Regions from separate parts of the Caloramator mitchellensis genome, predicted to be linked through region 3. Evidence: predicted binding sites of a transcription regulator. Region 3 holds the regulator's gene; each other region holds the start of a gene.
The links. The regulator Rex, encoded in region 3, represses fermentation and respiration genes when NADH is low (regulators of the CRP and FNR family bind a similar motif). The targets are predictions, from matches to a motif close to ATTGTTAANNNNTTAACAAT.
Positions count from the first base shown of each region.

Region 1: a site for Rex is predicted at 4,122-4,141, ahead of ABG79_RS00290 (acetyl-CoA C-acetyltransferase). Genes of this name have one in related genera too.
Region 2: a site for Rex is predicted at 1,668-1,687, ahead of adhE (bifunctional acetaldehyde-CoA/alcohol dehydrogenase). Genes of this name have one in related genera too.

Region 1 is NZ_LKHP01000001.1:59,197-66,853, reverse strand. It holds gene ABG79_RS00310 (CoA transferase subunit B) at 1-662, opposite strand, end outside; gene atoD (acetate CoA-transferase subunit alpha) at 664-1,317, opposite strand; gene kce (3-keto-5-aminohexanoate cleavage enzyme) at 1,322-2,143, opposite strand; gene kal (3-aminobutyryl-CoA ammonia lyase) at 2,153-2,539, opposite strand; lysine riboswitch at 2,622-2,799, opposite strand; gene ABG79_RS00290 (acetyl-CoA C-acetyltransferase) at 2,872-4,056, opposite strand; gene ABG79_RS00285 (3-hydroxybutyryl-CoA dehydrogenase) at 4,465-5,307, opposite strand; gene ABG79_RS00280 (short-chain-enoyl-CoA hydratase) at 5,318-6,097, opposite strand; gene ABG79_RS12725 (hypothetical protein) at 6,162-6,287, opposite strand; gene ABG79_RS00275 (putative zinc-binding metallopeptidase) at 6,471-7,657, shown strand, end outside.
Region 2 is NZ_LKHP01000009.1:64,710-72,366, reverse strand. It holds gene adhE (bifunctional acetaldehyde-CoA/alcohol dehydrogenase) at 1-1,655, opposite strand, end outside; gene ABG79_RS08500 (Nramp family divalent metal transporter) at 1,958-3,208, opposite strand; gene ABG79_RS08495 (magnesium transporter) at 3,219-4,481, opposite strand; gene ABG79_RS08490 (Fic family protein) at 4,641-5,723, opposite strand; gene ABG79_RS08485 (Ig-like domain-containing protein) at 5,946-7,657, opposite strand, start outside.
Region 3 is NZ_LKHP01000002.1:133,991-141,647, reverse strand. It holds gene ABG79_RS02265 (ATP-binding protein) at 1-792, shown strand, start outside; gene abc-f (ribosomal protection-like ABC-F family protein) at 893-2,797, opposite strand; gene ABG79_RS02255 (redox-sensing transcriptional repressor Rex) at 2,992-3,648, shown strand; gene ABG79_RS02250 (SH3 domain-containing protein) at 3,723-5,840, shown strand; gene ABG79_RS02245 (DNA-3-methyladenine glycosylase family protein) at 6,310-7,176, shown strand; gene ABG79_RS02240 (hypothetical protein) at 7,231-7,657, shown strand, end outside.

The DNA.
Region 1 (7,657 bases), on a different contig from region 3:
ATTTCCATTATTTTTACTTCATCAGGTATTATAAGTTCTGCTTCTGTCAATGACTTTACCTCATCAACAGTTGTATCCTTATATATTTCTTTTAAAACTAAACCCTTTTCCGTAACTTCCAAAACGCATAGTTCAGTCACAATCATATTAACTTCTCCCTTTGCAGTTAGTGGAAGTCTGCATCTTTTTAATATTTTAGGCTGCCCCTTTGATGTATGCTGCATTGCCACTATAACCTTTTTAGCTCCAACAACCAAATCCATAGCTCCACCCATTCCGGGAACCATCTTTCCTGGAATTATCCAATTTGCAAGGTTTCCTTCCTGGTCAACTTCAAGAGCTCCAAGAACTGTAATATCTACATGTCCACCTCTTATCAAGGTAAACGAAACAGAACTGTCAAAAAAAGCTCCTCCTGGTAATACTGTTACAGGAATTCCACCTGCGTTAGTGATGTTTTTGTCTTCCTTTCCTGCTTCTGGCATTGGACCCATTCCTACCATACCGTTCTCAGATTGAAAAATAACGTTAACTCCTTCTGGGACATAGTTTGCAACTAATGTTGGAAGCCCAATTCCTAAATTAACAAGCTGTCCGTCCTTTAGTTCCTTAGCTATTCTTCTTGCAATTATCTCTTTAGCTTGTTCTGCATTAGGTATCATATCATGCACCCCCCTTGATTATATAATCAACTACTACACCCGGCGTCATTGCATCTTCTGGTTTTAATTCTCCTACCTTAACAATCTCTTCCGCTTCAACAATAACCGTATCTGCTGCAAATGCGATTATTGGATTAAAATTTCTTGTGGTTCCTTTGTAAAACACGTTGCCCATTTCATCTGCTATACTTCCCTTTACAAGCGCAATATCAGCTCTTAATGGAAGCTCTAACAGATATTCTTTGCCATTTATGTTTAATTTTTGTTTTCCTTCTTCTACAATAGTCCCAACGCCAGTTGGAGTTAAGACACCGCCAAGTCCAGCTCCAGCTGCTCTTATTCTTTCAATCAATGTTCCCTGAGGGCAAAGTTCAACTTCCATTTTGCCTTCGTTCATAAGTCTTCCGGTTTCTGGGTTAGTTCCAATGTGGGATACAATAACCCTCTTAACTTGTCCATTAACCACAAGCTTTCCTATCCCTCTGTCTGGGAATGCAGTGTCGTTAGCAATTATGGTTAATTCTTTAACATTCATTTCCACTAAAGTATCGATTAGTTTTTCAGGAGTTCCACATGCTAAAAATCCACCAATCATTATAGTCATTCCATCTTTGATAAGCGTTTTAATTTCGTTGATATCAACCACCTTTTTCATTCTATCACCTCACTATTCCCAATATTTTTCTTGCCTCATCAGGGGTTGCAATTTCCCTTCCAAGTTCCTTTGCAATTCTAACAACTTTTTCAACAAGCTCTGCATTAGAGTTTGCCAAAACTCCCTTTGAAATATATACATTATCTTCGAATCCCACTCTAACGTTTCCACCCATTAAAATTGCCATTGTAGCAAGCGGGAATTCAAATCTTCCTATTCCGGTTACTGTCCAGGTAGCATCCTTGGGAATGCTTTCAGACAAAAATATTAAATCCCTTGGTTCTCCTGATATTCCACCGTTTACTCCCATAACAAAATTGAAATGAAGCGGTCCTTTAATAATTCCCTTTTTATGTAGTCTTAGAGCCATATCAACCATTCCCTTGTCAAAAACCTCTAATTCAGGTTTTATACCAAGTTCATTTATTTTATTTGCAAAGTAAATAATTGTGTTTTCTGTATTAACGAATATATCGTCTCCACCAAAGTTTACCGTTCCACAGTCAAGCGTTGCCATTTCAGGTTTTAAGTATACAGGCTGAAGTCTTTCTTCGTTAGTCATTCCAACTGCCCCGCCTGTTGACGGTTGAATGATTACATCTGGGCACCTTTCCCTTATGGCCTCCATACATGCTCTGAATCTTTCTTTATCCTGTGTCGGAGTTCCATCATCATTTCTAACGTGAAGATGAATAATGCTTGCTCCAGCCCTATAGGCCTTTTCTGCTTCATTTGCAATTTCTTCTACAGTATAAGGAACGTTTGGATTATGTTTTTTAGTAACTTCGGCACCACAAATAGCTGCGGTTATTATTAGTTTTTCCATCCTATCCCCTCACCTTTTATTTCTTTGTTTATCCTTTGGAACAACGCATGTTCCACTTGCTCTACAAACAACTATCGGCTCATCAATAACTTCTGCTGCTGAATCGTTTATGTCAGGCCTTGACTGTATAACCTTCCTTGCCTCAAACTTCATTTTTCTTGAAGTGTTTCCTACTTCAACTATTTCACCTACGGCTTCGATGTAATCACCAGCATATACAGGTGCTAAAAATTCTACAGAATCATAAGCTCTAAATAAACCTTCATCCCCGTCATGTCTTATCAATAATTCTGTTGCTACATCACCAAACAAATTTAACATTCTTGCACCATCTACAAGGTTTCCCCCATAATGGGCATCATGCATACTCATTCTTAATCTTATTACTGCCTTCAATTTTAACCCCCCTATATTTTTGAAATTTTTTGATAATTTTAGACAAATTAAAAGCGCTATTTATGCAATGGTATAAAACCACTGCATAAATAGCGCTTCATGGCAAACCATGACAGTGATAGGGCGTTGTGCTCCATCACCAAGGATATATCTAGGAACCGATAAATCCTTTCGGCAGACAACCCCTTCACATTAGGCTTCGGAAGTTCCTTTCCTTAACATCCTAATGCTACCTTATTATCTGCACCTCTATTTATGCGAAATTTAGAATTTATTTCTAATTATTATTATAGCATCAATTAAAATTTTTGTTAATATGTTTTTTGAATTTTTTAAATATTTGCATTTTCAATCAATATTGAAACTCCCATTCCCGCACCAATACAGAGTGCTGCAACTCCATATCTCTTGTTTTGTCGAATAAGTTCATGTATAAGAGTTACCAATATTCTTGTCCCGCTAGCACCTATTGGGTGGCCTATTGCGATTGCACCACCATTTACATTTACCTTTTCAGCATCAACTTTCAGTTCTCTTAACACCGCAAGCGATTGTGAGGCAAATGCTTCATTGAGTTCAAATAAATCAATATCCTCAATTGTCAAGTTAGCCTTTCTGAGCATTTTGTTGATTGCATCAACTGGACCTATTCCCATTATGCTTGGATCAACTCCAGCAAGTCCAAACCCCTTAATATAAACAAGAGGATTTAATCCTAATTCTTTACACTTCTCCTCTGAAGCAACTAAAACAGCAGCAGCCCCATCGTTAATCCCTGATGCATTACCTGCAGTAACTGTTCCGTCTGCTTTAAATGCAGGTCTTAATTTTGCAAGCTTCTCGATAGTCGTTTCTTCTCTAATATATTCATCATCCTTAAATATTATTTCTTCCTTCTTGTTCTTTATAGTAATTGGAACTATTTCATCGACAAATTTTCCATCTTTTCTTGCCTTTGTAGCTTTCATCTGGCTATTATATGCAAACTCATCCTGTTCTTCTCTTGTTAAATTATATTTTTGAGCTAGATTTTCAGCTGTAATTCCCATATGATACAAATTAAATGGACAAGTTAATCCATCATGTATCATTACATCTATAAGTTCAGTATTGCCCATCTTTATTCCATTTCTAAGACCCTTTACTAAAAAAGGTGCATTTGACATACTCTCCATACCACCTGCAATGCTCAACTCTTCTTGTCCTGCAAGTATTGAAGTGTATGCCATAATAACTGAATGAAGTCCTGAACCACACACAGTATTAACTGTTGTAGCTGGAACAGGAAGAGGAACTCCAGCTTTCAATGCTGCTTGTCTTGCAGGATTTTGACCATTTCCTGCCTGTAAAACATTCCCCATATAAACCATATCTAATTTCTCTTTAATTTCTGGCCTTTTATTAAGTAATTCGGAAATAACCTTTGTTCCTAAGTCTACTGCACTGAATCCTGCAAGACTTCCCATAAAGGAACCAACAGGTGTTCTTAATGCTTCAACAATCGCTACCTTTTGCATAATAGCCCCCCTCTTTTTGAATCTTCACAATATTATGATAAGGCTATTTTAACAATTATTCAACGAAAGTTAATTTTGTGACAAAGAATTGTATAAAAGGCTGTCTCAAAATTCATTTATTATCTTTTAACTTTAATCTACTAAGCCCCATGAATGATTTCACGGGCATTCGCTCATTTCACCAAGTAACTCTAAGCTTTTCTTTGTTTTCAAAAGTGCTACCCTCGCGAGACTTCCTCCTGAAGTCCGCTCGGCTCTACTCGTCCTGAGTAGAATTACGCACTTTTGAAAAGTCGAAAAGCAAGAGTTACTAAGGCTCATGAGAGATGCCACTTTGAAATCATATCATGGGGCTACATTAGTATGCTAAAAATGAAATTAATAACTTATAAATTTTGAGACAGCCTTTTACATATAATCATAAAAACCTCTGCCAGTTTTTCTTCCAAGGTAACCTGCTCTTACCATTTTCTTTAATAGAGGGTGTGGTCTATATTTTTGATCTCCAGTTTCTTTGTAGAGATATTCCATAATAGCAAGATTAATATCGTTTCCTATAAAATCTGCAAGTTCTAACGGTCCCATAGGATGGTTAGCGCCAAGTTTCATTGCTTTGTCTATATCCTTTGCAGATGCTATTCCTTCAGCTAAAATTCCTATTGCTTCATTAATCATTGGGATAAGTATTCTGTTTACTACAAATCCCGGTGCCTCATTAACCTCAACTGGGTCTTTTCCAATAGTAGTTGAAATCTCTTTAACTTTATTGTATGTTTCCTCTGAAGTTGCAATGCCTCTTATTATTTCTATAAGCTTCATTACCGGTGCTGGATTAAAAAAGTGCATGCCAATTACTCTATCAGGTCTTTTAGTTGCTGCGGCAATTTCTGTGATTGACAATGATGAAGTATTAGTAGCAAGTATTGTTTCTTCTTTACAAATACTATCAAGCTTTTTAAAAAGCTCCTTTTTTGCATCCATATTTTCTATAATTGCTTCTACTACTAAATCACAATCCTTTGCATCTTCAACATTAATAGATTTATGTATTTTTGAAACAATGTTATTTTTATCTTCCTCGCTTATCTTTCCCTTTTCAACTAACTTAGATATGTTTTTAACTATACCATTATATCCTCTTTCAACAAACTCTTCCTTGATATCATTTAAATAAACTTCTATGCCGCTTTGAGCAAATGTTTGGGCTATACCTGAGCCCATTGTTCCTGAACCTACAACAAATACCTTCATTTTAATCCCCCTATTTATTCTTAAATTTTTCTACCTTTCTTTTTTCTGTAAATGCAGTCATTCCATCCTTTTGATCCTCTGTTGCAAAACATTGTGAAAACACTTCTGCTTCATACATAATTGCAGTATCAATATCAGCCTGGTAGCCTCTATCTATTGCAGCCTTTGCTAATCCTACTGCAATTGGAGCGTTTTGTGATATTTTATTAGCGAGTTTTTTAGCTTCATCAATAAGTTCTTCTTTTTTAACTACTTTATTTACAAGTCCAATTCTTAGCGCCTCATTGGCATCAATAACGTCTCCTGTAAATATTAATTCCTTTGCCTTTGATTTGCCAACAATTCTTGAGAGCCTTTGTGTTCCTCCAAAGCCCGGAGTTATACCAAGTCCCACCTCTGGCTGCCCAAATTTTGCAGTTTCAGATGCTATTCTAATATCACACGCCATAGCAAGTTCGCATCCTCCACCAAGGGCATAACCGTTAACAGCAGCAATTGTGGGGATTCTTAAGCTCTCAATCCTTCTGAATACTTTATTCCCTAATATACTGAAATTTCTAGCTTCTTTTGGGTTCATATCCTTCATCTCTGCAATATCAGCACCTGCAACAAATGCCTTTTCCCCATCCCCTGTAATTACAAGAGCATAAATCTCATTATCATTTTCAATTTCATCAATTGCTCCGTCTAATTCTTTTAATACTTTTGTGTTTAGCGCGTTTAACGCCTTTGGTCTTGAAATTGTTAACACCGCAATATTTTCTTCTTTTTGTAAAATAATTGTTTCCAAATTCTCACCCCCAATATGATTATATCACTATTTTGACGATTTTTAAAATTCTAAATATTTTTGTTTAACAATTTACTGCTTGCTCAACTGTAACAATTTCATCTTTGTTTAGATTTAAATCATTAGCTGCACAGTGTATCCCAAGCAATGGTTCAAATCCTGTAAAATATTTTCCATCTCTTCTTTGCATAACTCCTGAACCGAATGGTGTATCGCTACTGAGCATTAGGATAAATCTCAAAAACTTTTTCGTAGATATCCAATAATTTTTTAACTGCTCAATTTCCTAATAAATTTATAAATATTGGCTAATATACCATTTATTTGCGAAAAATGGTATTATAATATTAAGATAATTATACGAGGTGATTTTATGAAAAAGAAAATTTTTTTTATGTTCTTAATCTTTTTAATGTTATTATCTTTAGCATCATCAGAAGATATTCTTAAAGAAAAAACGCTCCATACATCTAACAGAATATTTGCAAAACAATCAAATATAAAAATTAAATCAATAGCTGATATATACATTACAGTCAAGCATAATCAAAGATATCAATTGCCCTCATCAGTAACAGCAGTAATGACAAATAATACAAAACAAAAAGTCCTGATTACTTGGAATTCTAATAAAGTAGATACAAGTAAAGTTAGAAAGCTTACCTTTACTGGTAAAGTTAAGAACTACAACAAATCAGTTAAAGCAACTATTAATATAGTTCCTGTAATTACAAAAATTGATGATATAATACAAGTTGCATTAGTTGGCGATAATATCGAATTTCCTAAAAAAGTTAAAGCAATCATGAGCGACGGAACAACAAAATATGTCGATATACTTTATAATTATAGTCTGCCCTCAACCAATATGCCTGGCATATATTATTGTGATAAAGGAATTGTATCTGGATACGATAAATTTGTTAAATTAAAATGGGTAATTAGAAGATATCCAAATGTTTACTTGAATTTTTTAACGGAAAGAATTAAAATAGATTTTTTATGTCCAACATATGATTATGATAATATGAAAAATTTACAATATGAACCTATAGATAAAAGTCAAATAGATAGATTAAAAGATATTTTTAGTAGTGAAATAAATAAATATCCAAAATCATTATTATCTGAAAATCTTGACAGCATCATTTTTACAAAAAGCCTAATTTATAGAGAAGTACCAATTGGAGGAACTTTTGATTCTATGAATATTTATATAGCTGATGATAATTATTTAGATGCTGATGTAAAACAAGTTTTTCATCATGAATTTAATCACATACTGTTTAACAATTATAAATATCTATTTAATGAAATAGAGTGGACTAATTGTAATCCCAATGACTTTAAATATGGAAATGGTGGGCTTGAATTTCTTAAAGAAACTATTAAACAAGGAAAAAAGGACTACGATTTTGATGATGAATTAGTTAAAGATGGGTTTATAAATCCATATTCTCAGTCAGGAATCGAGGAAGATATTGCCATAATTGCCCAATACTTATTCACTAATAACAAAAGGTTTTGGGAACTTATTAATAATAATGACAGATTAAAGAA
Region 2 (7,657 bases), on a different contig from region 3:
ATTTTAGCAGCATCCATTGGCGAGCCACCACCAAGGGCAATTATTACATCTGGGTTAAATGATTTCATCAAATCTGCACCCTTTTTAGCAGTAGCTAATGTTGGGTCTGGCTCTACACCAGAAAATACGCTGTATTGTATTCCAACTTCGTCCAACAATTTTGTTACTGCATCAACATATCCTAAATCAAACAACACCTTGTCAGTAACTATGAACGCCCTTTTCTTATTCAAATCCTTTAGCTCACTAAGAGCAGTTGCAAGGCAGCCATATTTAAAGTAAATCTTTTCAGGAACCCTAAACCAAAGCATGTTTTCTCTCCTCTCAGCTACGCTCTTGATATTTAAAAGATGCTTAACACCTACATTTTCTGAAACTGAGTTTCCGCCCCATGAACCGCAGCCAAGAGTTAATGATGGCTCGAGCCTGAAGTTGTATATATCTCCAATAGCACCCTGTGAAGCTGGCATGTTAATAATAACTCTTCCCGTCTTCATAGCTGCACTGAATTTTTCAACTCTGTCCTTGCTCTTTATAGTGTCTGTATATAAAACTGATGTGTGCCCAAATCCGCCGTGCTTTACTAAATCCACTGCCTTATTAAGAGCTTCATCAAAGTTTTCAGCTCTATACATTGCAAGGACTGGTGACAATTTTTCAAATGAGAACGGCTCACTAAGTCCTATATTTTCTACTTCTCCGATTATTATTCTTGTATCTTCTGGAATAGTAATTTCTGCCATTTCAGCAATTTTAAGAGGGCTCTGACCAACTATATTTGCATTAATATGACCATTGACCAATATTATTTTTCTAACCTTATCAACTTCGTCACCCTTTAAAAAGTATGCACCTCTTTCTTCAAACTCCTTTTTAACTTCATCATAAACTTTATCTACTACAACGACAGCTTGTTCTGAAGCACATATAACACCGTTATCAAAGCTCTTTGAGAGGAGTATCGAGTTAACAGCCATTTTAATATGGGCTGTTTCATCTATTATCGCAGGGGTATTACCCGAGCCAACACCAATTGCAGGTTTTCCTGATGAATAAGCAGCCTTAACCATTCCAGGACCACCTGTTGCAAGAATGTAATCGCATTCGCTCATCAAAAGCTGTGATTTTTCAACTGATGGTTCTTCAATCCATCCTATAATATTTTTAGGTGCTCCAGCCTTAACAGCTGCTTCTAAAACAATTCTTGCAGCCTCAACCGTTGATTTTTTGGCACGTGGATGTGGTGAGAAAATAATACCGTTTCTTGTCTTAAGCGCTAATAGTGCCTTAAATATTGTAGTGGAAGTTGGGTTTGTTGTTGGAACAACCGCAGCGATTACACCAATAGGTTCTGCAATCTTCATTATTCCTGCTGCCTCATCCTTTTCAATAACTCCGCAAGTCTTTTCGTCCTTATATTTGTTGTAAATATACTCTGAAGCAAAATGATTCTTAACAACCTTATCCTCAACTATTCCCATTCCTGTTTCTTCAACAGCCATTTTTGCAAGATAGATTCTTGCATCATTAGCAGCCATAGCAGCTGCTCTAAATATTTCATCAACTTTTTCCTGCGAAAAATTTGAGTATTCTTCCTGGGATTTTCTAACTTCATTTATTTTTTGAAGTAAATCTTCATGAATTGTAATTGACATACACAACACCTCTTTGTTAATATTTTAACTATTATGGTCAATAAAAAAGGTTAACCAATACCAATATGATTATGCTTTCATTAGTATTTCGCTAAGAAAGCAGCCATTTTTAAGGAAAAATGCGGCGCCACACCATGCATAATGATTTGCATTGCTTGTTATTTATTTCACAATCTTATTATAAAACATATTCTAAAATAATGCAATACCTTCTGTAAAAATTTTTTATTTTACATAGTATTTATAACGCTTAAAAGAGACATAGAAAAAACCCCATGTCAAAACTTTTCATGGGGTCAATGTCAGACTAATCTTTCAATAAGAGGTGATATGAAAATTATAATGGATAAAGTCACTATAAACGCAACTGTTATCCAAATGATTACATTTTGTGTTTTGCTGTTTGTATATTCCCCCATTACCTCTTTTTTATTGGTCAAAATAACCATAAAAATCAATATAACTGGGGACAACATACCTGCCATCTGCTGAGTTGCAAGCATTATTCCAACAAGGGATAAGTTTGGAATAAGGACTATTACTGCGCTTAATATTATCATACCTGCAAATATTCCATAGAATATGGGAGCTTCTTTGTATTCATTGTCAAGTCCTCTCTCAAATCCAAAGGCCTCGCATATTGCATATGTGGTCGAGAGAGGTATTATTGCAATTGCAAGAGCTGACGCTCCAAATAGACCAAGTCCAAATAGAGCTGAAGCGTAGTTTCCTGCAAGCGGCTTTAGTGCAAGGGCAGCTTGTTCAGCATTTTCTATATGAATGCCATTTTTGTATAAAGTTATTGCAGTTGTTACAATTATAAAGAAGGATACCAAATCACCCCAGACTGCCGACAGATATACGTCTATTTTTTCGTATTTATAATCCTCTATACTAAGCCCCTTATCAACGATGGATGATTGAAGATAAAACTGCATATATGGAGTAATTGTAGTTCCAATCATTCCAATAAAGGTTAATATAAAGCCCTTGTTAAGTTCAATCTGCGGCGTGAACATCTCCTTAAAAACAACATTCCAGTCAGGTTTTGCAATAAAACAGGTTATGATATATGAAAAGAAAACAAAAGTAAATGCTAAAAAGACCTTCTCTGTTTTTGAATAGTTACCTCTTGTAATAATAAACAGGGTAAAAATTGCTACCAAAGGAACAGAAATATATTTTGCAATTCCAAAAAGTTCCATACTTGCTGCAATACCAGCAAAATCTCCTACTAAAACTCCAAAGTTAGCAATAAAAAGGGTTACCATTGCAAAAAAGGTGAGTTTAACTCCAAATTGTTCTCTTATTAAATCCGAAAGCCCTTTTCCTGTCACAACCGCCATCCTCGCGTTCATCTCCTGAATGACAGCAAGGCTGAAGGTTATTAATAGAAGTCCCCAAAGCATTTTATATCCATAGTGAGCTCCAACTGCTGCATAGGTTGCAATACCTCCAGCATCATTTCCTGCGTTAACTGTAATAAGCCCTGGCCCTATTATTCCTAATATAAATATGAGTTCCTTAAATCTTTTGTTCTTTATCTTTCCCATGGCGACCTCCCTATGCTGACCTTTTTAGTATTTTCTTCCATCTGGGAAGCAATACTTCATCAACAATATCATTTAGTATTGCCATTCCAACAAGAACTTTATTTTCATCAACAACGGGAATTGCAAGGAGCTCATATTTAGTAACAAGTTCGGTTAAATCATCAAGTGTATCGCTGTCTTTAACATAAATAACATTGCTCTTCATTATTTCCTTTAATTTAGAATCCCCTGGCGAAACAATAAGGTCTCTTATAGATACAACGCCTAAGAGCCTGCCATCATCATCAACAACATATAAATAATACGCAATTTCGGAGCTTGGCTTTGTTTCCCTTAATTCCTTTATAACCTCATCAACAGTCTTTTCAAAATTAAAAGCTATATAATCAGTGGTCATTATGCTTCCAACCGTATCCTCTTCGTATTCGAGAAGTTCCTTAATCTCTTCGGCATCTTCCTTATCCATTTTTTCAAGTATTTTTTCAACGTGTTCTTCGTCAACATCCTCTAGAATATCTGCAATTTCATCATTTGGCATGTTTTCAAAAATCTCTTTGGCAAGGGCAGCATCTATATTTTCTACAAGGTCTGTCTGGTATTCATCCTCAAACTCCTCAAGAGTATCTGCTGCAAGCCTTGTATCAAATGTCTTGAAAATATCGCTTCTGTATTTAGCATCAAGCTCTTCAAGTATATCTGCAATGTCAGCAGGATGAAGGGATTTAAGTTTCTTATAGGGCATTGAAAGAGTTAATCTATCTATCTGACCCTTTATTGGTTCAACATTGTCCCAAATAATTAGGCTATCACCAAGTCTTCTATTGAATCTTGATAAAATAATTTCTGTAAAATCAAGTATCCCAAGCCTTCTTAATAGGCCTCTGAATCCAATATCAACGGCAACAACCTTATAGCTCGCACCAATTTCTGCAAGCCTTAAATCGTTAACTCTAACAACCCTTCTTCCGTTTATATCAACTATTTGCTTATCTAGTATGTCATTTGAAAGGGAATAATAGTTTTCAACCCTTTTATATTCGAAATAATTATCGACAATAATCTTATACTTGTTTCCCTTTCTGAAAATACTTAAGGACTTAAATGCAATTTCCCTTAAAGCATCCCTATTTTTTATTCTGATTCCTTCAACAGATGGAAGGTGTTCATCGGAAGTTACAATAAGGTCGTTTAGCTTTCCAAGAAAAATATCAGTTGTGTCATAAACAGGAGCACCTAAAACATAACTTACATAACACCCCTTAACTCTTTCCATAATTTGTCCTCCTCCCATATAGGCAGGAGAAGTGCATAAGGTGATATAAATGAATATGCAGTTCCCCTACCATATTTAATTTTCCAATTTGGGCTCAAGTTAATACAACTATGATAAGGCCCACACTCCATCAATATCACCTCCAATTTTTTGTTTTGATTATCTAATAATATCTAATAAATCATAGAAATAATATCTTTTATCTCTTAATGAGTTATCTGCATAAATCATATTTATATCTTCAAGTTTACTTAGATAATGTCTTACAGTTGAATCGCTAAGTCCTGTATTCTTCTTGATAGATTTAACCGTAAAGATTGGTCTGTTAAATATTTCGTCTACAACCTTAATGATATTTGTGCTTCTAACTGTATTTGTAGCCAGTTCAACTTGTTTCTCATATAGACTTTCTACATCTTTAATTAATTTTATATTTTTTTCAGCTTGCTCAGCAGCTGCTTTTAAAAAGAATTTTATCCACTCATTCCAATTATTCTTTGTTCTTGTTTCATTAAGCAATTTATAATATTTATGTTTATCTTTTTCTAAAGTATCACTAATAAAAAAGTTTGGTTGGTATATTTTCCCTTTATAATATAAATACAGTGGAATTAATATTCGTCCTATTCTTCCATTTCCATCTAAGAAGGGATGTATAGTTTCAAATTGTGCATGTATTATTGCTATCTTAATTAATTCATGCATATCATCGTCAGTATTAATATAGTTCTCTAAATTGGACATATATTCATCAACAAGTTGTGGTTCTGGTGGAACAAATGTAGCTCTCTCTATCGAGCAACCTTCTGGCCCTATGAAGTTTTGGATTTTTCTAAATTCACCAGGGCTTCTGTCTTTGCCTCTAACATCTCCACTTAACAAGGTTTTATGAAGCTCTTTGAATAATCTTGTGCTTATTGGCAATGTATTTAACAATTCTCTTCCTTTATTCAAAGCTTCATAATAATTTAATACTTCTCTTACATCTTTACTTTTTATCCTGTCATCAGCTTCTGATTCTAACACTTCATCCAATGTAGTTTGTGTGCCTTCAATTTTAGTTGATTGAAGCGCTTCCTTTATCGTTATCGGTGCAAGTAATAAATCTGGATTCATTTTCGTGTTTTTTAACATAGTTTGATATTCAGTTATTTTTTCAACACTATTAAGTAGTTCCTTCATAAAGTATTTGACTTCTATCAATTCATCTATCGGTAGTTTATGTGGTATGAAAGGTTTCAATCTATCACCTTCTTGTATCAAAAATATAGTTCTTTTTGAGATATCATACTATTATTATATTATATTATCACAAAAAGTGAAACTTTTTTGTGATAAAAAAATCTGCAGCTTGAACTGCAGATTTATAAGTCTAATAATGAAATAAGCATAATAAGACTTTATAAAAGTTATTCTTAGGCTTTGAAACTAAAATAAATATTTACTCAAATATCATGATTATATCTATATTACTGTTACTTTACAGGACGCTTTATATCTCCCATCTATTGATTTAACAGTAATAATTGCTGTTCCCTTATTTAAAGTCGATATATTCCCATTTATATCTACCTTTATAACTTTTGTATTGCTTGATATCCATATTAATTTTTTATTTGTTGCATTGCTTGGTAAAATCGTAGCTAACAGTTTATATCTACTTCCTTTTTTAAGTGTTAATGATGTTTTATTTAATTTTATATTAGTTATTTCAACTGTTTTTTCATTTATTCTCCGATTCTCATTATAATCTTTACCTTCCTGTATCTGATTAGTTGTGTTTGATTTATTCTCCTGAACATTATTTACTGTCACAATAACTTTACACATATCTGTATAGTTTCCATCGACAGTTCTAACAATTATTGTTCCTTCACCTGATTTAAGTGATATAACTTTACCATTCTCATCAACACTCACAACGTCAGGTCTACTACTTTCCCATATAACTCTTTTATCCGAAGAATTATATGGCTTAATTTCATAAGTCAAATTAAAACTTTCTCCAAGTTTGATTGTTCTCTTTGATTCATTCAATTTAATCCCATTAACCCTTATAGGTTCTACTGTCAATTTACAAGTAGCTTTATATCCTCCATCTAAACTCATAGCCTCTATTACAGCATCCCCTATGTCTAATGCTGTTACTTTTCCGTTTTCATCAACTACTGCTACTTTTGTATTACTACTATTCCATTTTACCCTCTTATCAACTGCTGTATCAGGATATATATTTGCAGTTAATTGAAAACTATCTCCAACATTTGTAATTTTTCTGATTTCATTTAAAGTTAAAGCTGTAACATATTTAGTATCCACTTTAATAATTATTGGTTCTTCTCTAACTATTATCGGATTGGATTGTGCCCCATTGGATTCTACTTTTACTTTACATGATGCCTTCTTTATATTTTCACCATCAGTTATTGTTAATGTAATTACTGCTTCTCCTATACCTACCCCAATGACCTGACCACTTAAACCGACAATAGCTACAGCAGGATTATTACTGCTCCATTTATGTGTCCAATGTCTTGCTTGGCTTGGTATAACATCAAAATCTAGTTGAAAATTTTCACCTAATTTAATTGTTTTCTCGTTAAAATTCAATTTGACATCTTCGACTCTTGTAATTTCTTTTACTATTATCTTGCAAGAATCAGTAAAACCTCCATCAACTGTTTTTGCTGAAATAGTTGCAGTCCCTATATTTGCTGCTGTTACATTACCATCACCATCCACTCTTGCTACATTATCATTATCTGATGACCAAATTAATCCATCCTCATCTGCATCAGCTGGTTCAATGTTAGCTATTAGTTTTATAGTTTCACCTTGCTTCATCGTTTTTTCTGTGTAATTCAAAGCTATTCCTGTAACAGTTGCAAAACTTGGAGTGTCTGGATTTGGTGCTTCTAACATTGGAAGATAATTGATTGTATATGGTATACTATAATCATCATTATTATCTTTAATTCTTTTCTCAATTAAATTCACATCTGTAGTATTCCAAAAATTGCTACTTGCATCTATATTGTTGATCCCCCAAAACACAGTATCTTCATCGTAAAAAGAGTTATATTTAACGTTAATTATGGGATTACCCTCAGTTTCAGAAACATCAATAATAGGGTAATAATGCTCAACAACATCAACATTATTACCATTACTAATTG
Region 3 (7,657 bases):
ATTGAAATGAGGTTGAATTTGCGTTCAGGTTCATTTATTGAAGGGATAACTACAGAGGTTAGAGAAATATTCGTAAACTTAATTTCAAATGCTGTTGATGCGATGCCAAATGGAGGACAAATCGAAATTGAGTCATATAATGAAAAGGATGTCGTGATAATTAGAGTTAAAGATAATGGAATAGGAATGAATAATGAAGTGCTATCAAGAATATTCGAACCATTCTTCACTACTAAGAATGAACGCGGAAATGGATTAGGGTTGCATATTGTTTACAATATAATTAATTCTATGAAAGGAAATATAGAAGTAAACAGCGTAGAAAATAAAGGAAGTGAATTTATTATCCGATTCCCAAGAAGGGCGAGAATGCTTAATGATGAAGAAAAGATAATTAGTTCAATAAATCAGAAAAGACTAAACATACTAGTAATAGATGATCAAAGTCAGGTTGCAGCTGTAGTTTCAGAGATGCTTGAGGTGCTTGGCCATAACACACAGGTTGTAAACGATGATGAGAAAATAATCGAAACATTCGATAAAAATAATTTTGATGTTGTAATATGCGACCTTGCAATGCCTAATATTACAGGCGTTCAGATATCAAAGATGATAAAGCAAAGAAAAAAAGATGCAGCATTTATTTTAATGACAGGCTGGCTAGGAAAGCTGAAGAACGATGACCTTGATTGTGTAGATTATATTATCAACAAGCCTTTCTCAATTGAAGAATTAAAGAAAGCATTAAATGAAATTCAAAAATCAATAGATGAAGAAGAAGCTGTCTCTTAAAGGAGACAGCTTAATTTATCTATTTAATAGTTTTCTGAAAACTCATTTAAACATTGATATCAAAGTTTTTTGGTATTGTAAAATAAAATAATTCTTGGGATTAATTCAATAGTTCTTCCCATTTCTCATATAATCTACTTAATAAGTCTTTATTAGAATTAAGTTCCTTTGTGATTTGGACAACCTTATCCGGTTCAGAATAAATATCTGGCTGGCAAAGAAGGCTTTCAAGGTCGCTTATTTTTGATTCAAGTGATTCGATTTGCTTTTCAATATCCTTTATTTCGTTTTCTTTTGCCTTTTGCTGTTCCCTTTTTTCGCGTTCTTTTCGCCTTTCGTCCTTTATTTGTGTTTTAGTTTTCCCAACAGTGTTTATAACAATTTCATCCGAATTGGTATTCTTTTTTTGAATATAGTAATCGAAATTACCGATAAATTCAGAGAAGGTGCTACCGTCAAACTCTATAATCTTGTTGAATATTTTGTTTAGAAAGTATCTATCGTGGGAAATAGCAAATATAGTTCCTTCATAATCCATAAGGGCATTTTCAAGAGCTTCCCTTGATAGAATATCAAGATGGTTTGTAGGCTCGTCTAATAAAAGTAGGTTAGGTTTTTTAAGCATGACCTTCAGCATTGAAAGCCTTGCCTTTTCTCCACCGGATAGCGTCGATATAGATTTAAACACATCATCCTTAGTAAATAAAAATGCTGCAAGGTAATTTCTGATTTGAGTGGTTGTAAGGTTTGGATATTCATCCCAAACTTCATCGATTACCGTTTTATCTTCTGATAAATTGCTCTGTTCCTGGTCATAGTATCCTATCAATACATTTTTTCCTAGTCTAACAAACCCTGCGTCTGGCTCTATAAGTCCACAAATTATCCTAAAAAGGGTAGTCTTTCCCTTTCCATTTGAGCCTATTAGAGCAACTCTTTCACCACGCTTAATAAAAAGCGATAAATTCTCAAACAGAGTTTTATCTCCAAAGGATTTTTTAATATTTTCAAGGCTTATTACATCATTTCCACTTTGGAATTTAATTTCAAATTTGATTTTAACGCTGTTTTGGAATACTTGAGGTTTTTCTATTCTTTCTATTCTATCAAGCATCTTTTCTTTGCTCTCGGCCTGCTTTATGCTTTTTTCTCTGTTGAAGGACCTAAACCTTTCAATCATCTCCTCAAGTCGCTGTATTTCTTTTTGCTGTAGCTCATAATGTTTTAGTTTTTCCTCTAACCTGTTTTGTCTTTCATTTATAAAATATGTGTAATTGCCGTTGTATTCTTCAATTGTTCCATTTATAAGCTCAAATGTTTTTGTGGTAATAACGTCTAAAAAGTATCTGTCGTGTGAAATTATTATACAGGCGCCTCTATATTCCTTAAGGAATTCTTCTAAAAATTTAATTGCCTCTAAATCAAGATGGTTGGTAGGCTCGTCAAGGAGCAAAATGTCAGGATTTTTTAAAAGGAGCTTTGCAAGTGATAATCTTGTCTTTTGACCGCCTGATAGATTTACCACGCTCTTAGTAAAATCTGAAGATGGTATTCCAAGACCTGTTAAAATTCTTCTTACTTGATTTTCAATCGAATAACCATCGAGCATGTCAAATTTGTCTAATAAAATTCCATATTCATTTAAAAGCTCGCTATGCTTTTGCTCATCCTTTTCACTGGAAATCAACAATTCAAGTTCTCTCAATCTATTTTCGATATTTTTGACATTTTCAAATACCTTTAGCGCCTCTTCAAATACATTGTTTGTTATTTCGAATTCAATGTTCTGGCTTAAGTAGCCTATTGTCTTATCGTTAGAAATAAAAAGAGCTCCATTATCAGGCTCGATTTGCTTTGATAATATTTTAAACAATGTGGTTTTACCTGCACCGTTCTTACCAACGAGTCCAACCTTTTCGCTATCTTCAATTTTTAAATTTATATCTTTTAAAATAACATCTGTTCCGTATGATTTTGAAATATTTTGGGCTTCTAATACTACCATTTTTCCACCTCAGAATTAAATTTACGAGTATATTATATAATTACGAAGAAATAAAGTCAAAATATAGAATTTAAAGGCATAAATTATTTCACAAGTATTCACAAAATTTTAATTTTGCTATATAATTAAATAAAAATGCTACAATTTTTTTTAAGAACAAATGTTAAAATATAAACAATGGGTTAGGTGATATAATGAGTAAAAAAACAGTAATATCGATGGCTGTTATCAGAAGGCTTCCAAAGTATTATAGGTATTTAGGAGAGTTATTAAGAAATGACATTGAAAGAATATCATCAAAGGAATTATCTGAAAGAATAGGTTTTACAGCTTCTCAAATAAGACAGGATTTGAATAATTTTGGTGATTTTGGCCAACAGGGATATGGATACAATGTCAGAGCGCTAAGGGACGAAATAGGAAAAATACTAGGACTTAATAAGGAATATAAAACAGTTATCGTTGGGGCCGGAAATATAGGTCAGGCAGTAGCTAATTACACAAATTTTGAAAAGTTAGGTTTTCACCTGATAGGTATATTTGATAGGAATCCTAAATTGATTGGGATGGGAATCAGGGATATAGAAGTTCAGGATGTTGACAATCTTGAATCATTTTTAAAGAATAATCCTGCAGACATTGGTATTATTTGTGTTCCAAAGGAACAAGCACAAAGAATAGCAGATGCATTTGTAAAGTCGGGAATTAAAGGCATATGGAACTTTGCACCTACTGATATTGCTGTTCCAGAAGATGTAATAGTTGAGAATGTTCATCTTAGCGAAAGCCTTTTGACACTTAGCTATAGACTTAATGAAAGTGAATTGTTTAAGGAAAAAATTGGGCGTTGAATTACGCCTTTTTTTTATTTATAATTAACGTAAATATATGTCGAAAATTTAAAAAATAAGGGGGTAGTGGGGAGTTGAAGAAAATTTCGTCGAAAATATCGTTCTCTCTCGTCATTTTTTTAATCGTTACACAAGTCTTATATATTGATGTTAAGTCTGCTACAACAAGCTTTAAGCAGTATAAGGTTCAGATAATTGCTAATTATTTAAACATTAGGAGCAGTGCAAGTACTTCAGCAAAGATAGTCGGCAAGTATACAAAAGGGACTGTTGTTACCGTAATAGGAAAGTCTGGAAGCTTTTTAAAAACCTCAAAGGGATATATTTATAACAGTCCAAATTATTTAAAGACTGTATCGACAAATTCTGGGGCAAGCTTTAAGCAATATAAGGTTCAGGTAATTGCTAATTATATCTATATAAGAAGCAGTGCAAGCACTTCAGCAAAGATAGTCGGCAAGTATACAAAAGGGACTGTTGTTACCGTAACAGGGAAATCTGGAAGCTTTTTAAAAACCTCAAAGGGATATATATATAACAGTTCAAGTTATATAAAAAATTATATCCAAAGCACTTCGACCTTTACTTCTTACAAAGCAGTAGTAACTGCTTCAACATTAAATATTAGACAAGCCCCTTCTACAACAGCCGCCATAGTTGGGAAGTATTACAAGGGCAATATAATTGCTATCATAGGAAAATCAGGAACATTCCTAAAGACAAACAAGGGATATGTTTCTTCACAATATGTTGCAAAATATACTCCAAGCAGGGAAGAAAATCCTTTGGTTGGAAGATTTATAAGGCTTAAAGAAGATGTCACGATGTTTAAGACATTGGATGGAACGCTGGATGACAGGCTTTTGCTTGCGAATGAATCATTCAAAATACTTGGAATAGAAGGCGATTTTTATAAAATTATAAAGGGAAGTTCAATCGGATACGTCCACAAAGATAAGGTGGATTTACTTGACAACATTCCAAATGATAAGTTCACATTAGCATGGCAGTATATATACGACAAGAGTAGAAACTCAAGAACCTATGATGAAGACACCGATTATATAAATATTAAATCTTCACAGACAGGGCTTGATGTTGTTTCACCTACCTGGTTTGATATGACAGGAGATTATAGAAATGTTTCAAGTATAGATGTTATAGACAATGCAGACCCAGAATATATAAAAAGGGCTCACAACAATGGCTATGAAGTTTGGCCAAGGTTTGTTGAATTTGATGCCGATAGAGCTTACGCAATGTTTACAAATGCGACAGTAAGGAAAAAAGTAATTAGCAAGGTTGTTTCGCTTGCCAGAAGTTATAACGTAGATGGAATAAACATTGACTTTGAAGCATTAGGAACGATAAGCGCAAACAAGGATTTGTTCACTGCATTTGTAAGGGACCTATCTGCTGAGCTTAAAAAATATAACATGGTTGTATCAGTAGATGTTGTTAGAATTTCAACTTCCCAGACATGGTCAAAGTGGTATGATAGACAAGCCCTCATAAACTATGTTGACTACATGATTCTCATGGCTTACGACGAACATGTTGCATCATCAACGACAGCTGGTTCAGTAGGGTCTTATCCATGGGTTAAGGATTCAATAGAAGAGTTAATAGAAATTGGAATACCAAAGGAAAAATTAGTTCTTGGGGTTCCATTTTACCTAAGATTATATAAGCTAAAGGTAGTAAATAATCCGTATGATTCAGTTGTCTTTACAAAGGCTAATTACTATGTGTATTCGAGTAATTCAACTTCAAGCACAAAGCTGCAACCGGCTAATATAGGTGATTCCTATAAATTGTTGGGAGAAAGTTCAAATTGGTATAAGGTTGAATTTAATGGAGGTATTGGATATATTCCAATGACTGTTTCAATAAAGGTGCCAGCTAATACTATTAAAGAATTTGTAGTATCCTCTTCGGCTATATCAACGAATACAGCCATGAATTATATGCAACAATATGGTGGACGAATGTTTTTTGACAGTAAGGCACAGCAAAACGTTGTTACCTATAATGCAGATGGATATAAGTATATAGTTTGGCTTGAGGATAATACTTCTATGGGCTGGAGAATGGACCTAGCAAATCAATTTGATTTGCCTGGAATTGGTGCCTGGAGCCTTGGATGGGAAGATAGAAGCATCTGGGATGTTATTAAAGAAAAAATAAAATAGGTGCCTGTCACTTGATTTCTTGACTTCTTGAGTTGTATGCCAATTTGGACAAATAATTATAGAAAATTAGTTTAATTGTTAAAGTGGTATAATTCGTTAGCTCCCAAATATCAGAATTTATACTTTATATAGTTTATAATACCGTGCAGAAAATTTTACTGGATTTTCTGCAATGAAAAATAGTTCAAGTTTTATTCACTGCAAAAGAATAAATTTTCAAGACGTCAATCGGAAGATTATGATTGACGTTTTTTTTGTGGCGCGGAATTCGCGATAGCTTGGTGTTGAAAGTTCGCTGTGGCTGCGGAGTGGAACATATAAAAAGGTGCCTATCGTAAGGTATAACCTGAAGAAAACGCGCACTTAAAGTCCAGGTTGCATTTTTGCTTGTTTAATTAAACAACATGCTATCACTTGTTTAAAGAAAAATGTATAATAAAGATAATAATTTGCAAAGGAGGCGAGGATGATGACACAAAAGACAAATGTAAATTGTCAAACAATTCAAGAACTCAAGAAATCAAGTGAATGTCACTTAGAGCATATTTTTGAATGCGGTCAGTGCTTTAGATGGAATAAATATGAGGATGGATATATAGGAGTTGCTGGAGGGAAGGTAGTTTATGCATACGAGAAGGATGATGTTATTTGCCTTGAGGGGGCTAAAGAGGAGGATAAAAATTTCTGGTGGGAATATTTTGACTTGGGTAGAGATTACGGTGAGATTAAAAGAGAGCTGGAAAAGGATGAAATTTTAAAGGAAGCTATCAAGTATGGATACGGAATTAGGATTTTAAAGCAGGAACCATTTGAGACGCTTATTTCCTTTATAATTTCTGCTAACAATAGAATTCCGATGATTAAAAGGGCAGTTGAAAATATTTCAATAAGATTTGGGGATAGAATTGAGTTTAGAGGGATGGAATTTTATGCTTTTCCGACAGTTGAGCAATTAGCCAGAGCAACAGTTGGGGATTTGGAAGATTGTGGGACAGGGTTTAGAGCACCGTATATTGCTGAAGCTGTAAGAAAAATTATTGATGAGAAAATTGATTTAGAGGAGATTAAAAAATTAGATACGGATGAGGCAATGAAAAAGCTTATGGAGTTTAAAGGGGTAGGTCCTAAGGTAGCTGATTGTGTCCTTCTTTTTTCAATGCAGAAGTTTGATGCATTCCCTGTAGATGTTTGGGTTAAGAAAATAATGCAAAAATTTTATTTAGCGCCCGATGTAAGTTTAAATAAAATAAGGCAGTTTGGGAAAAATAAATTTGGTGACTTAGCTGGTTTTGCACAACAATATCTTTTTTATTATGCTCGAGAAAACAAGGTTTAAAATTTTAGTTTTTTGCTAATAATTTTAGATAGCAAACTTAGGGGGTGCTATCGCATGAAAAAGATAAACTTAAATGACACAATCTGCCCTGTTAGTTTCGATTTTAATAATGACAGAATTGTTTATTTTGACAAGATTAATAAGCATGAAGGTATATTCTGCCTTCAGGAAGATAACAAAAAGATTTTCTTAAAGGAAGTTTTTGACAATTTTGGTATTGTAAGAAATCAAAGACTTATCTACTATAATCTATTTGATGGAAAGACTAGTTTGCATATCAATGATTTAGTTGAAGAAAAAAATTTATTACTCAATGGAATATTTTTTGATTTTAAGTTTGACGATAACGATAATTTATGTTGTTTAGGAAGCACAGAAGAAGGTTCAGTTATTCAAATATTCAATAATGAGTTGAAAAAAATCAGGGAGATTTTTATAACAGAACTATTATTCTGTAGCAGTTTTGAAATATCAGGAGAAA